Regions from separate parts of the Bradyrhizobium sp. SZCCHNRI2009 genome, predicted to be linked through region 3. Evidence: predicted binding sites of a transcription regulator. Region 3 holds the regulator's gene; each other region holds the start of a gene.
What was found. The regulator PhoB, encoded in region 3, activates phosphate uptake and scavenging genes when phosphate is short. The targets are predictions, from matches to a motif close to TGTCATNNANCTGTCAT.

Region 1: the regulator PhoB is predicted to act here: its motif matches at 1,026-1,042, upstream of phnF (phosphonate metabolism transcriptional regulator PhnF).
Region 2: the regulator PhoB is predicted to act here: its motif matches at 1,723-1,739, upstream of QX041_RS27015 (YbhN family protein).

Annotation. Positions count from the first base shown of each region.
Region 1 covers NZ_JAUEUH010000004.1:511,164-514,765, forward strand. Annotated here, with positions in the region: gene QX041_RS17635 (phosphodiesterase) at 1-226, shown strand, start outside; gene phnF (phosphonate metabolism transcriptional regulator PhnF) at 262-987, opposite strand; gene phnG (phosphonate C-P lyase system protein PhnG) at 1,107-1,562, shown strand; gene phnH (phosphonate C-P lyase system protein PhnH) at 1,562-2,173, shown strand; gene QX041_RS17655 (carbon-phosphorus lyase complex subunit PhnI) at 2,177-3,280, shown strand; gene QX041_RS17660 (alpha-D-ribose 1-methylphosphonate 5-phosphate C-P-lyase PhnJ) at 3,277-3,602, shown strand, end outside.
Region 2 covers NZ_JAUEUH010000008.1:304,543-308,144, forward strand. Annotated here, with positions in the region: gene QX041_RS27000 (hypothetical protein) at 1-456, opposite strand, end outside; gene QX041_RS27005 (hypothetical protein) at 505-939, shown strand; gene QX041_RS27010 (ferritin-like domain-containing protein) at 1,016-1,522, opposite strand; gene QX041_RS27015 (YbhN family protein) at 1,893-2,984, shown strand; gene QX041_RS27020 (hypothetical protein) at 3,088-3,602, shown strand, end outside.
Region 3 covers NZ_JAUEUH010000004.1:138,500-142,101, reverse strand. Annotated here, with positions in the region: gene QX041_RS15800 (trypsin-like serine protease) at 1-1,106, opposite strand, end outside; gene phoB (phosphate regulon transcriptional regulator PhoB) at 1,254-1,961, opposite strand; gene phoU (phosphate signaling complex protein PhoU) at 1,978-2,694, opposite strand; gene pstB (phosphate ABC transporter ATP-binding protein PstB) at 2,725-3,546, opposite strand; gene pstA (phosphate ABC transporter permease PstA) at 3,543-3,602, opposite strand, start outside.

The DNA.
Region 1 (3,602 bases), 370 kb from region 3:
GTTTGCGGGCATCCCCTGCACGATCTGCCCGGCACCGAACCATGCCGTCGCGCTCGACCTGGCCGAGCTTCGTCCGCCATCCTTCCGGATCGAGCCACCGGCCTTTCACCTTCATGCCTGGTTTCCAGGACCGGGATTTGGAACGGTCGTCACGCATCAGGTGCCGATCGGGGATTTCGACGGGCCGCATCCGTTCTTCAATCAGGACGGCACGCTCATCGACTGAGGGCGCAAGAACGAAGCGAGGCGGCGGGGTCTGGTCTAGCTCTCGACCTCGAACGTCACGCGCTCCGCCGCGAAGCGCGAGCGCTTGCTGACCAGCGGCGTCCCATCGGCATCGATGTCGGTGCTGTCGACCACCAGCACCGGACGGCCCAGCGCGAGGTCGAGCCGTGCGGCGTCGCTCGCGTCGGCGATGGCCGCCGTGATCCTGGTCGCGCCGCGGCGATAGTCGCGAATGCCGTAATGCGCAAGCAGCGCCGTCATCGAGCGGAGCGATGCGAAGATGTGGCCGGCCTCGGGAAATCGCTCGGACGACAGCCAGGACGTGCTGACGCAGATGGGGGTCTTGTCGGCAAGACGCAGTGCCTCGATTCGGACCAGCGGCGCCCCCGTCTTCAGTCGGAGCGCGTGCGCGAGTTCGCGCGTCGCCGACTCTTCGGACGCTGCGATCAACTGTCCGCGCGGCTCGCGCCCGCCGGCGCCCACGATCTCGGAGAACCTGGTTCGCGATCTCAGGGGATATGACAGACGAGGCGCTTCGACATAAGTGCCGCTGCCGCGCTCGGCGCGCACGAGGCCGCGCTCGGCCAAGGTCGCGAGCGCGCGACGCACCGTATGACGGTTGACGCGGTAGGTTTCGGCGATCTCGGTCTCGCCGGGCAGGCGGGTGCCGGCCGCGAAGCGGCCGTCGGCGATGTCGCGCTCGATGCCGTCGGCCACCCGGCGCCACAGTGCCACGCCCGAGTCGGCGCCCTGCATGCTCATCTGCGGTTCTCCGCTGCACGACCTGAAAATCACGCCCATGTCATCAAACAGTCATGGCGCTTCGTTACGAAGTTGTCTATTAACATAGACAACTTCGCGATAGCAAGTTCGGGGTGAAGATGGAAGGCGAGACCGCGATGCAGGACCGGCGCAGGACGGCGATGCGGGTATTGGCGCATGCCTCGCATGCGGACATCCGCGCCAGGCTCGACGGACTGGCGCTGCCTGAGTATCGCGACCTGCGTCCGGCGGAGAATGGTCTCGTGATGCTGCGGGGCCGGATCGGCGGTGATGGTGCGCCGTTCAATGTCGGCGAAGCGACGGTGTCGCGCGCCGCGGTACGGCTGGAGAGCGGCGAGGTCGGGTTCGGCTATGTGCTCGGACGAGACGCCGGCAAGGCGCGTCTGATGGCGCTGTGTGACGCGATGATCCAGTCGTCGAGCCATGCGCGATCGATCGAGACTCAGGTGGTCGCGCCGCTGCAGGAGCTGATGCGCGCATCGCGGGAGCATCGAGCGGAGGAGGCTGCGGCCACGCGTGTCGATTTCTATACGATGGTGCGAGGAGAAGGCTGATGGCTGCTGCCGCTTCCGATCTGCAGCCTGGTTTCGCCGACAATGTCCTGTCCGCGCAATCGACCTTCCGTACCGTCATGGAGGCCATGGCGCGTCCGGGCAATGTGCGGCAGGTCGAGGGCGATGTCGGCCGGCCGTCGTCGTTGATGCCTGGTGCTGCCGCGATCGCGTTGACCTTGTTCGATCACGATACGCCGATCTGGCTCGATGCGCCGCTCGCCGGCACGCCCGAGGTCGGCGCCTGGCTCAAGTTTCACACCGGGGCGCCGATCGTCGCCGATGCCGCGCTCGCCTGCTTTGCGGTGGCGGCGGACCCCGAAGCGCTGCCTGATCTGAATTCATTCGCGCTCGGCAGTGCTGAATACCCTGATCGCTCGACGACGCTGATCCTGCAGGTGCCGAGCTTGTCCGAGGGGCCGGCGTTCAAGCTGCGCGGTCCAGGCATCGACGGGGCGACATCGTTCCGTGCAACGGTCGCGCCCGCCGATCTGTTCGAGCGGCTGTCGATCAATGAGAAGCTGTTTCCGCGTGGTGTCGATGTGGTGCTGGTCGATGGCTCGTCCATCGTCGCCATCTCGCGAACGACCCGACTCGTTTCCGCAGGAGAGTGAGGCATGTATGTTGCCGTCAAGGGTGGCGAGCGCGCCATCGAGAACGCGCACCGGCTGCTGGCGCATGAACGCCGGGGTGATCGCGATGTGCCCGAACTTTCGCTGGCGCAGATCTCCGAGCAGTTGGGGCTTGCCGTCGATCGCGTGATGGCCGAGGGCTCGCTGTACGACCGCGAGCTCGCGTCGCTCGCAATCAAGCAGGCACGCGGTGATCTGATCGAGGCGATCTTCCTGGTGCGTGCCTTCCGCGCGACCCTGCCGCGCTTCGGTGCGACCGAGCCGGTCGACACCGGTGCGATGCGGGTGCAGCGGCGCGTCTCGTCGACCTTCAAGGACATTCCGGGCGGCCAGGTGCTCGGGCCGACCTTCGACTATACGCATCGGCTGCTCGATCCGCAGTTGGCGGCCGCCGCCGAGCCGGAGCCGCCGGCCCGTGCCGAGGCGCCGAATGCGCCGACGCCACGTGTCACCGATATTCTCGGCCAGGACGGGCTGATCGAGCCGTCGCCGCAAGCCGATGTTGGCGCGCCGGTCGGCGATCTCACCCGCGATCCCCTAGGCTTTCCCGCCGATCGTGATCTGCGGTTGCAGAATCTCGCACGCGGTGATGAGGGCTTTCTGCTCGCGCTCGGCTACTCGACCCAGCGCGGCTACGGCCGCAACCATCCCTTTGCCGGCGAAATCCGCTTCGGCGAAGTCGAGGTCGAGTTCGTGGCCGAGGAGGTCGGGTTCGCGGTGCCGCTCGGATCGATCGAGCTGACCGAATGCCAGATGGTGAACCAGTTCAAGGGATCGGCAACCGAGCCGCCGTGCTTCACGCGCGGTTACGGTCTCGCCTTCGGGCAGAGCGAGCGCAAGACGATGTCGATGGCGCTGGTCGACCGCGCCTTGCGGGCACGCGAGCTGGGCGAGGATACGGTCGCGCCGGCGCAGGATGAGGAGTTCGTGATGTCGCACTCCGACAACGTGCAGGCGACCGGGTTCGTCGAGCATCTGAAGCTGCCGCACTATGTCGACTTCCAGTCCGAGCTCGGCCTGCTGCGCAAGCTGCGCCAGGAATTCGCCGAGGCCAATGCCGTTCCCGAATTGAAGGAAGCTGCGGAATGAGCGCGCCGACCTACAATTTCGCCTATCTCGACGAGCAGACCAAGCGGATGATCCGTCGCGCCATCCTGAAGGCGATCGCGATTCCCGGCTATCAGGTGCCGTTCGCGAGCCGCGAGATGCCGATGCCCTATGGCTGGGGCACCGGCGGTGTGCAGGTCACCGCCGCCATTCTCGGTCCCGACGACGTGCTCAAGGTCATCGATCAGGGATCGGACGATACGACAAATGCGATCTCGATCCGCAAATTCTTCGCCAAGACCGCGGGCGTCGCGACCACGACGTCGACGGAAGAGGCGAGCGTGATCCAGACCCGGCATCGCAT
Region 2 (3,602 bases), on a different contig from region 3:
GACGAGCGCGCGCACCAGAAGCCCGGCCATCGCCACGGCGAGCAGCGCAATCGCGGCGAGCGCCGCGCCGTAGGTGAAGCGGCCGAGGCCCGCAGTCAGCCGTACGTTGCTGCCGCTGAAGGCGAGCCGCGCATGCAGGCCGAGGATGAAAGCACGATAGGCATCGCTCTGCGGCGCCATCAGGGCCGCCGTCTGCCACGAGACGGAGATGATGCTGAGGCGGCGGCCATCGCGATGGGTGATGTCGGCCCGAAAACGCCTCGCCTGCATCGACACCGGTCGGTAGGACAGCCGGATCGCGGCGATGTCGGCGTAAGGCCACAGGCCGGTCCGGCCGGCGAACCGCCACGACAGCCCCTGCCCGGTCAGCTCGAACTGGTGCGCGGCCCCGATCAGCGACGCCTTGTAGGCGTAGCGGATCGCATCATCGCCGGCCGTGGTGGTGCGCTCGGAAATGGATCGGTCCTGTTGCGTGTGGCGCGCGCCTTATCCTACAAACGGAGCATGAGCGAAACGATCTATTTTCCGCGCCACCTGATCCTGGCCGGAGCGATGGCCGCCGGCGTGCTGCTGGCGCTGGCGGTGCACATGCTCGGCGCCCGCTACGGCCTCGATCTCGGCGGCCTGTGGCAGACCGAGAGCGGCGCCTTCATGCCGGCGGGATCGGCGATCGCCTGGTGGCTGATCGCCACCGTCGGCTTCTCCTCGGGCTATTTCATCGCCAACATCATGCACAGCGCGGTATCGGGCGAGATCCCGCAGCGGATGCGCAACTTCCTGGTCGTGGTCGGCGTGCTGATGCTGGCCGGCATCGGCCAGGCGATCTCCGGCCCGAGCCCGGTGCCGTCGGCCTCGGGTGTGCTGGCCGGCCTCGCCGCGCTCTGCCTCGGCGCCCTGATGGCGTTCTGCGGCGCCAATTTCGCGTTGCGTAAGAGCTGACGCGCGGCATCCGGATGCGACGACGCCGCGCGGGATGTCCGCGCGGCGTTTTGTCTCATCGGCTCTGGTGACGCGATCAGCTCGCAGCACGCAGGTTGACGCCGCTCTCGGCGAGCTTGGTCAGCTTCATGTCGGTCGCCTTCTCCTCGTCGAGCGTCTTCTGCAGGACGGCGGCACAGTCGCTGCGGCCGAGTTGCTTGGCCCAGGCGATCAGGCTGCCATAGCGGGTGATCTCGTAGTGCTCGGCCGCCTGGGCGGCGTTGATCAGCGCTGCGTCCAGCACCGCCTTGTCGTCGACCTCGCCGGCGACCTCGTCGGCCTCCTCGATGATGCCGTCGATCGCCGGACAGTCGACCGCCTTGGCCGCGATGCCGTGCATCTTGAACACCTGTTCGAGACGCGTCACATGCGTCTTCGTCTCATCGAGATGGGTCAGAAAGCCCTGCTTGAGCTTCTGATCCGTCGCCTTGTCCGCCATCTTCGGCAGCGCTTTGACGAGCTGGTTCTCGGCGTAATAGATGTCCTGCAGCTGATGAACGAACAGATCGTTCATCGTCTTGATGTCCTTGGTGAACAGTCCCATTTGTTTCACGTCCTCTCGGTTCGGAACATGGCAGGTCCCTCCCCTGACCGATCGTCGCCATGTTCGCTGTGCGCTAACCGGCGGCTACGGCGGTTGTTCCGGCGTGCCGCCCCTGCCGAACCGGTCGCAGGGACGAGGGTTCTCGTGAACCGCGCGGGCGACCAGTTGGACCGAATTGAGGCGGACGGGCCACCAGCTATGTGACCGGAGTGTGACAGACCTGCGCCGCATGGGTCGGAGCTGAGCTGTGTCAAGGACTGCACAAGGCGCGCATTTTAGCATAAGGAACAAGCTGTCACGAATTGCCCGCCTATCGATCAATGGTTTCGCCTCTTTTCCAAGATCTAGTACCGCCCCGCCGGGAGGATGAATGCAGCGCCTGCTGACCACGCTTGGGCGTGGCTTCAAGAAATGGATCGGCTGGAAGCGGCTGGGGATTGCAGCGAGCCTTGCGATCATCGCCTTCGCGATCACGACACTCGTGCGCACGCTGAAGGGCGTCGATGCCGGCGTCATCCTGACCGCGCTCACCGAAATCCCGCCCGGTCACATCGCCCTCGCGGCCTTGTGTGTGGTCGGCGCGTTCTGCACGCTGACCTTCTATGACTATTTTGCACTGCGAACGATTGGCAAGAAACACGTGCCCTATCGCATCGCGGCGATGAGCGCCTTCACCAGCTATTCGATCGGCCACAACATCGGCGCCACCGTGTTCACCGGCGGCGCCATCCGGTTCAGGATCTACTCCGACTACGGCCTGTCCGCGATCGACGTCGCCAAGATCTGCTTCCTGTCAGGCCTGACCTTCTGGCTCGGCAATCTGTTCGTACTCGGCATCGGCATGACCTTGCATCCGGCCGCCGCCACCGCGATGGACCAGTTGCCCCCGGCGGTGAACCAGCTGATCGCGATCGGCATCCTCGGGGCGATCTTCGCCTATCTCGGCTGGCTGACCGCCGGCAAGAACCGGCGCCAGCTCGGCCAGAACGGCTGGAAGGTGGTGCTGCCCTCGGCGCAGCTCACGCTCGTGCAGATCCTGATCGGAGTGGTCGACCTCGGCTTCTGCGCGCTGGCGATGTACCTCCTCGTCCCCGCCGCTCCGCCGATCGATTTCCTGTCGCTGTCGGTGGTGTTCATCCTCGCCACCCTGCTCGGCTTCGCCAGCCACGCGCCTGGCAGCATCGGCGTGTTCGATGCCGCGATGCTCGTGGCGCTGCCGCAGTTCGGCCGCGAGCAGTTGCTGGCCACCCTGCTCGTTTTCCGCGTGCTGTATTTCGTGATCCCGTTCGCGACGGCGATCTCCATCATGGGCATCAGGGAACTCTGGCTGAACGTCGTGAAGCCGTGGCAGGAGCGGCGCCGGCTGAACTCAGCCTGCGAGGACGAGGTCGCCGCCAAGCGCGCCGCGGCCACGGCGCCCGCCGCGGTTCCCCAGCGCATCAAGCGCCACTCCCAGCGCTGAGCAGCAATCGTCTCGCGGATGACGCGACGGTTCGACCCTCGACCGGTTGAACTCGCGTGCGATCCTCTTATTTCCGCCCCACCGCTGACGTGAATCCTTGCGCATGACCCGAATGCCCCTTCGTCCGCTGCTCGCCGCCTGCGTCCTGGCCGGCCTGCTCGCCCCTCTCGCCGCCACCGAGGCGGCCGCGCAGTTCGGCGCAGCGCCGCTGCAGATCAGCTGGGAGGTGCGCAACCGCTTCCGTCTCTTCCGGGAGGAGCGCGACTTCCTGCTGCATACCGAGAGCACGCGCGACCGCTCCATTCTCGCCGCCGAGCAGGCGTTGGCGGTGCAGAGCGACGGCCGCGGCTGGGCCCGGAACGTCGTCAACCGGCTCTGCATCGACCTCGCCGGCCGCATCAACGAGCCGTGCACGCGCGACAACGTCAAGGAAAGCTATCTCACGCCGATCGACCATCCGATCACCGTGCGCCTGACCGGCCCGGTCCCGGTCGGCGCCACCTGCGCGTGGTCGTTCGACGACGGCGACGGGCCGCAGACCTCGACATTCGACTGCGCCGAACCGGTCAACCTGCGCGTCCGCTACGGCCGCCAGACCGTCGCATCCGTCGATGTCGC
Region 3 (3,602 bases):
GTCATGCCGGCGCTGCAATTGCGCTGGCCGGTCGGCGAATAGCGCCGCTCCTGGCCGTAGCCGATCTCGGAGATGGTTCCGGCCGAGGTCGCAGCCTGCAATTCCTCGCGCGTCAGCGCCTTGACCGCGACCGGCTTCGACGGCAGCGCGTCCTTCAGCACGATCAATGCCCAATCGGCGGGCGAGCGGTCGAGCGACCACCTGTCGTGCCGGGTCGGGACGAAATCGGGCGCCACGATCAGCTTGTCGGCGACCGACGATGCCGCCGGCGTGCCCCTGTTCATGCCGGCCAGGAAGCGGACGTTGCCGGGGCTGACCTGCGCCACGCCGTTGAACACGCAATGCGCCGCGGTGAGCACGACGCGCGGCGCGACCAGCGTGCCGGTGCACCAGCCGCCGGTCGAGTATTGCGCGACGGTGACGACGCCGATCGACGACGCCGGCCACGAGGTGGGATCGACGACCTCGCCGATGTGACGGTCGAGCCCGAGCAGTTGCTCCGGACGCGGAGCGGCGATGCCGGCCTCCGCCGATTCCGGCTTCGGCCGCCAGGCCGCAATGGCAGTCTGAGCCTGGACGCGCTGCGGCTCGGTCAACTTGACCCGCTGCACGTCGCGGCCGGCCGATCGCACGCCGCTACGGCCCGCCATCACCAGCCAGGCATAGCCCTGCACGACGTCCTGTTTCACACCGCGGCCGTCGAGCAGCATCAGGCCGAGCATGTATTGCGACTGGGCGAAGCCCTGCGCCGCGGCGCGGCTGAACCAGCGGCCGGCTTCGCCGTAATTGCTCGCAACACCTTCGCCGTTGACGTAGGCGATGCCGAGATAGTGTTGCGCGACGGCGAGCCCCTGATCGGCGGCCTTGCGGTACCACGCCAGCGCCTCGGCGGGGTTGCGCGGTTGGCCCCAGCCGAAGGCGTGCATGAAGCCGACGTCGAACTGCGCCCGCGCATCGCCCTTGGCGGCCAGCGGCAGCAGCCGTCGCATCGCCGCCGCATGCTGCCCGTTGCCTGCCGCCGCGACCGCGTCTTCGAGCTCGGCGGCCGTGGCGCCCGCCGCGCCGCCGAGCAGCACGGCAAGAGATATGATGATGGTCTTGATCAAGGGCGTCCGCTGGGACCGAAACATCGTGACGGGCCACGAAGCAGACACGATCAAGACGGCGGCGGCGTGGCGGAAAGCGGACCGCGATCTCCTCAATCGGGCCGCCTCGCGCCTCACACCTGCTGCGTCCTCACGCCGGATCGCCCCTTACACCTGCTCGCTCTTGGCGAAGCGATCATCGAGCGCATAACCGGCGCCGCGAACGGTGCGGATCGGGTCCTGCTCGCGGCCGGGATTGAGCAGCTTGCGCAGGCGGCCGATATGGACGTCGACGGTGCGCTCGTCGATGTAGATGTCGCGGCCCCAGACACTGTCGAGCAGCTGCTCGCGGCTGAACACGCGGCCGGGATGCTCCAGGAAGAACTCGAGCAGGCGGTATTCGGTCGGGCCGAGATCGATCGGCCGCCCAGAGCGCGCCACGCGGCGCTTCTCGCGGTCGAGCTCGATGTCGCCATAGGACAGCACGGTCGCCAGCCGCTCCGGACTCGCCCGCCGCAACAGGCCTTTCACCCGCGCCAGAAGCTCCGGCACCGAGAACGGCTTGACGATGTAGTCGTCGGCGCCGGTCGCGAGGCCGCGCACGCGCTCGCTCTCCTCGCCGCGTGCGGTGAGCATGATGATCGGCAACTGCCGGGTCTCGGTCCGCGCCCGCAGGCGGCGGCACAGCTCGATGCCGGACAGGCCCGGCAGCATCCAGTCGAGCACGACGAGATCGGGAACACGCTCCTTCAGGCGCGTGTCGGCTTCGTCGCCGCGCGCCACGGTCTCGACCTCGTAGCCTTCGGCCTCGAGGTTGTAGCGCAGCAGCGTCGTCAGCGCCTCCTCGTCCTCCACCACCAGAATTCGGGCGCCCATGTCTGAACCGTCTCTCTCAGTTGCCGGGGATCGTCGATGCGAAGCTCGTCATGTCGCCCTTCGGGCGCTTGTCCATGATCTGCTGGCCTTCGATCATATAGAACACCGTCTCGGCGATGTTGGTCGCGTGATCGCCGATGCGCTCGATGTTCTTGGCGCAGAACATCAGGTGGATGCAGAACGAGATGTTGCGCGGATCCTCCATCATGTAGGTCAGGAGCTCGCGGAACAGCGAGGTGCAGATGGCATCGACTTCCTCATCGCCCTTCCACACCGTCATCGCGGCCGGCAAATCGTGCGCGGCATAGGCGTCCAGCACCGTCTTGACCTGCGACTGCACGAGATCGGTCATGTGCTCGAGCCCGCGGATCAGCTTCAGCGGATGGAAGTCGCTCTCCAGCGCCGCGACGCGCTTGCCGATGTTCTTGGCGAGATCACCGATACGCTCCAGATCGGTCGCCACGCGCATCGCGCCGACGATCTCACGCAGGTCGACCGCCATCGGCTGTCGCCGGGCGATGGTAAGAACGGCGCGCTCCTCGATGATGCGTTGCAGCTTGTCGACCTCGGCGTCGGTGGCGACCACCTTCTGGCCGAGCGCGATGTCGCGCCGCACCAGCGCATCGACGGAATCGACGATCAGCCGCTCCGCGAGGCCGCCCATCTCCGATACCAGACGGGTGAGGTCCTGCAGATCGCTGTCGAACGCCTTGGCGGTATGTTCACTGGCCATGATGATCTCCTGAAGACAATGTCGTCGGCGTCAGCCGAACCGGCCGGTGATATAATCCTGGGTCCGCCGATCGCTCGGCGAGGTGAAGATCTTGCTGGTGTCGTCGAACTCGATCAGCTCCCCGAGATACATGAAGGCGGTCTTGTCGGAGACGCGCGCCGCCTGCTGCATGTTATGCGTCACGATGGCGATCGTATAGTTTTCGGCGAGTTCCTGGATCAGCTCCTCGACCTTGGCGGTCGAGATCGGATCGAGCGCCGAGCACGGCTCGTCGAACAGGATCACCTCCGGCCGGACCGCCACGGTACGCGCGATGCACAGCCGCTGCTGCTGGCCGCCGGACAGCGACAGGCCCGAGGCGTTGAGCTTGTCCTTGACCTCGTTCCACAGCGCGCCGCCGCGCAGCGCCTTCTCGACCCGGTCGTCCATCTCCGACTTGGAGATCTTCTCATAGAGGCGGATGCCGAAGGCGATGTTCTCGTAGATCGTCATCGGGAACGGCGTCGGCTTCTGGAATACCATGCCGACCCGGGCACGCAGCAGGTTCAGATCGAGCTTGGGATCGAGGATGTTGGTGTTGTCGAGCATCAGCTGCCCGGTCGCCCGCTGCCCCGGATAGAGATCGTACATCCGGTTGAAGATGCGCAGCAGCGTGGACTTGCCGCAGCCGGACGGGCCGATGAACGCGGTGACGCGGTTGGTGCCCAGCGACAGGTTGATGTTCTTCAGCGCGTGATGGTCGCCGTAGTAGAAGTTGAGGTTGCGCGCGGTCACCTTGGCCGGCGCATCCGGAAGCTCCTTGCCGTGAAGAGCGTGATTGGGCTGACTGACGGAGACGGACAGTTCGGTCATTTGGTGTTCCTCTCGGCGCCGAGAATGCGTGCACCGATGTTCAGGGCGAGCACGGC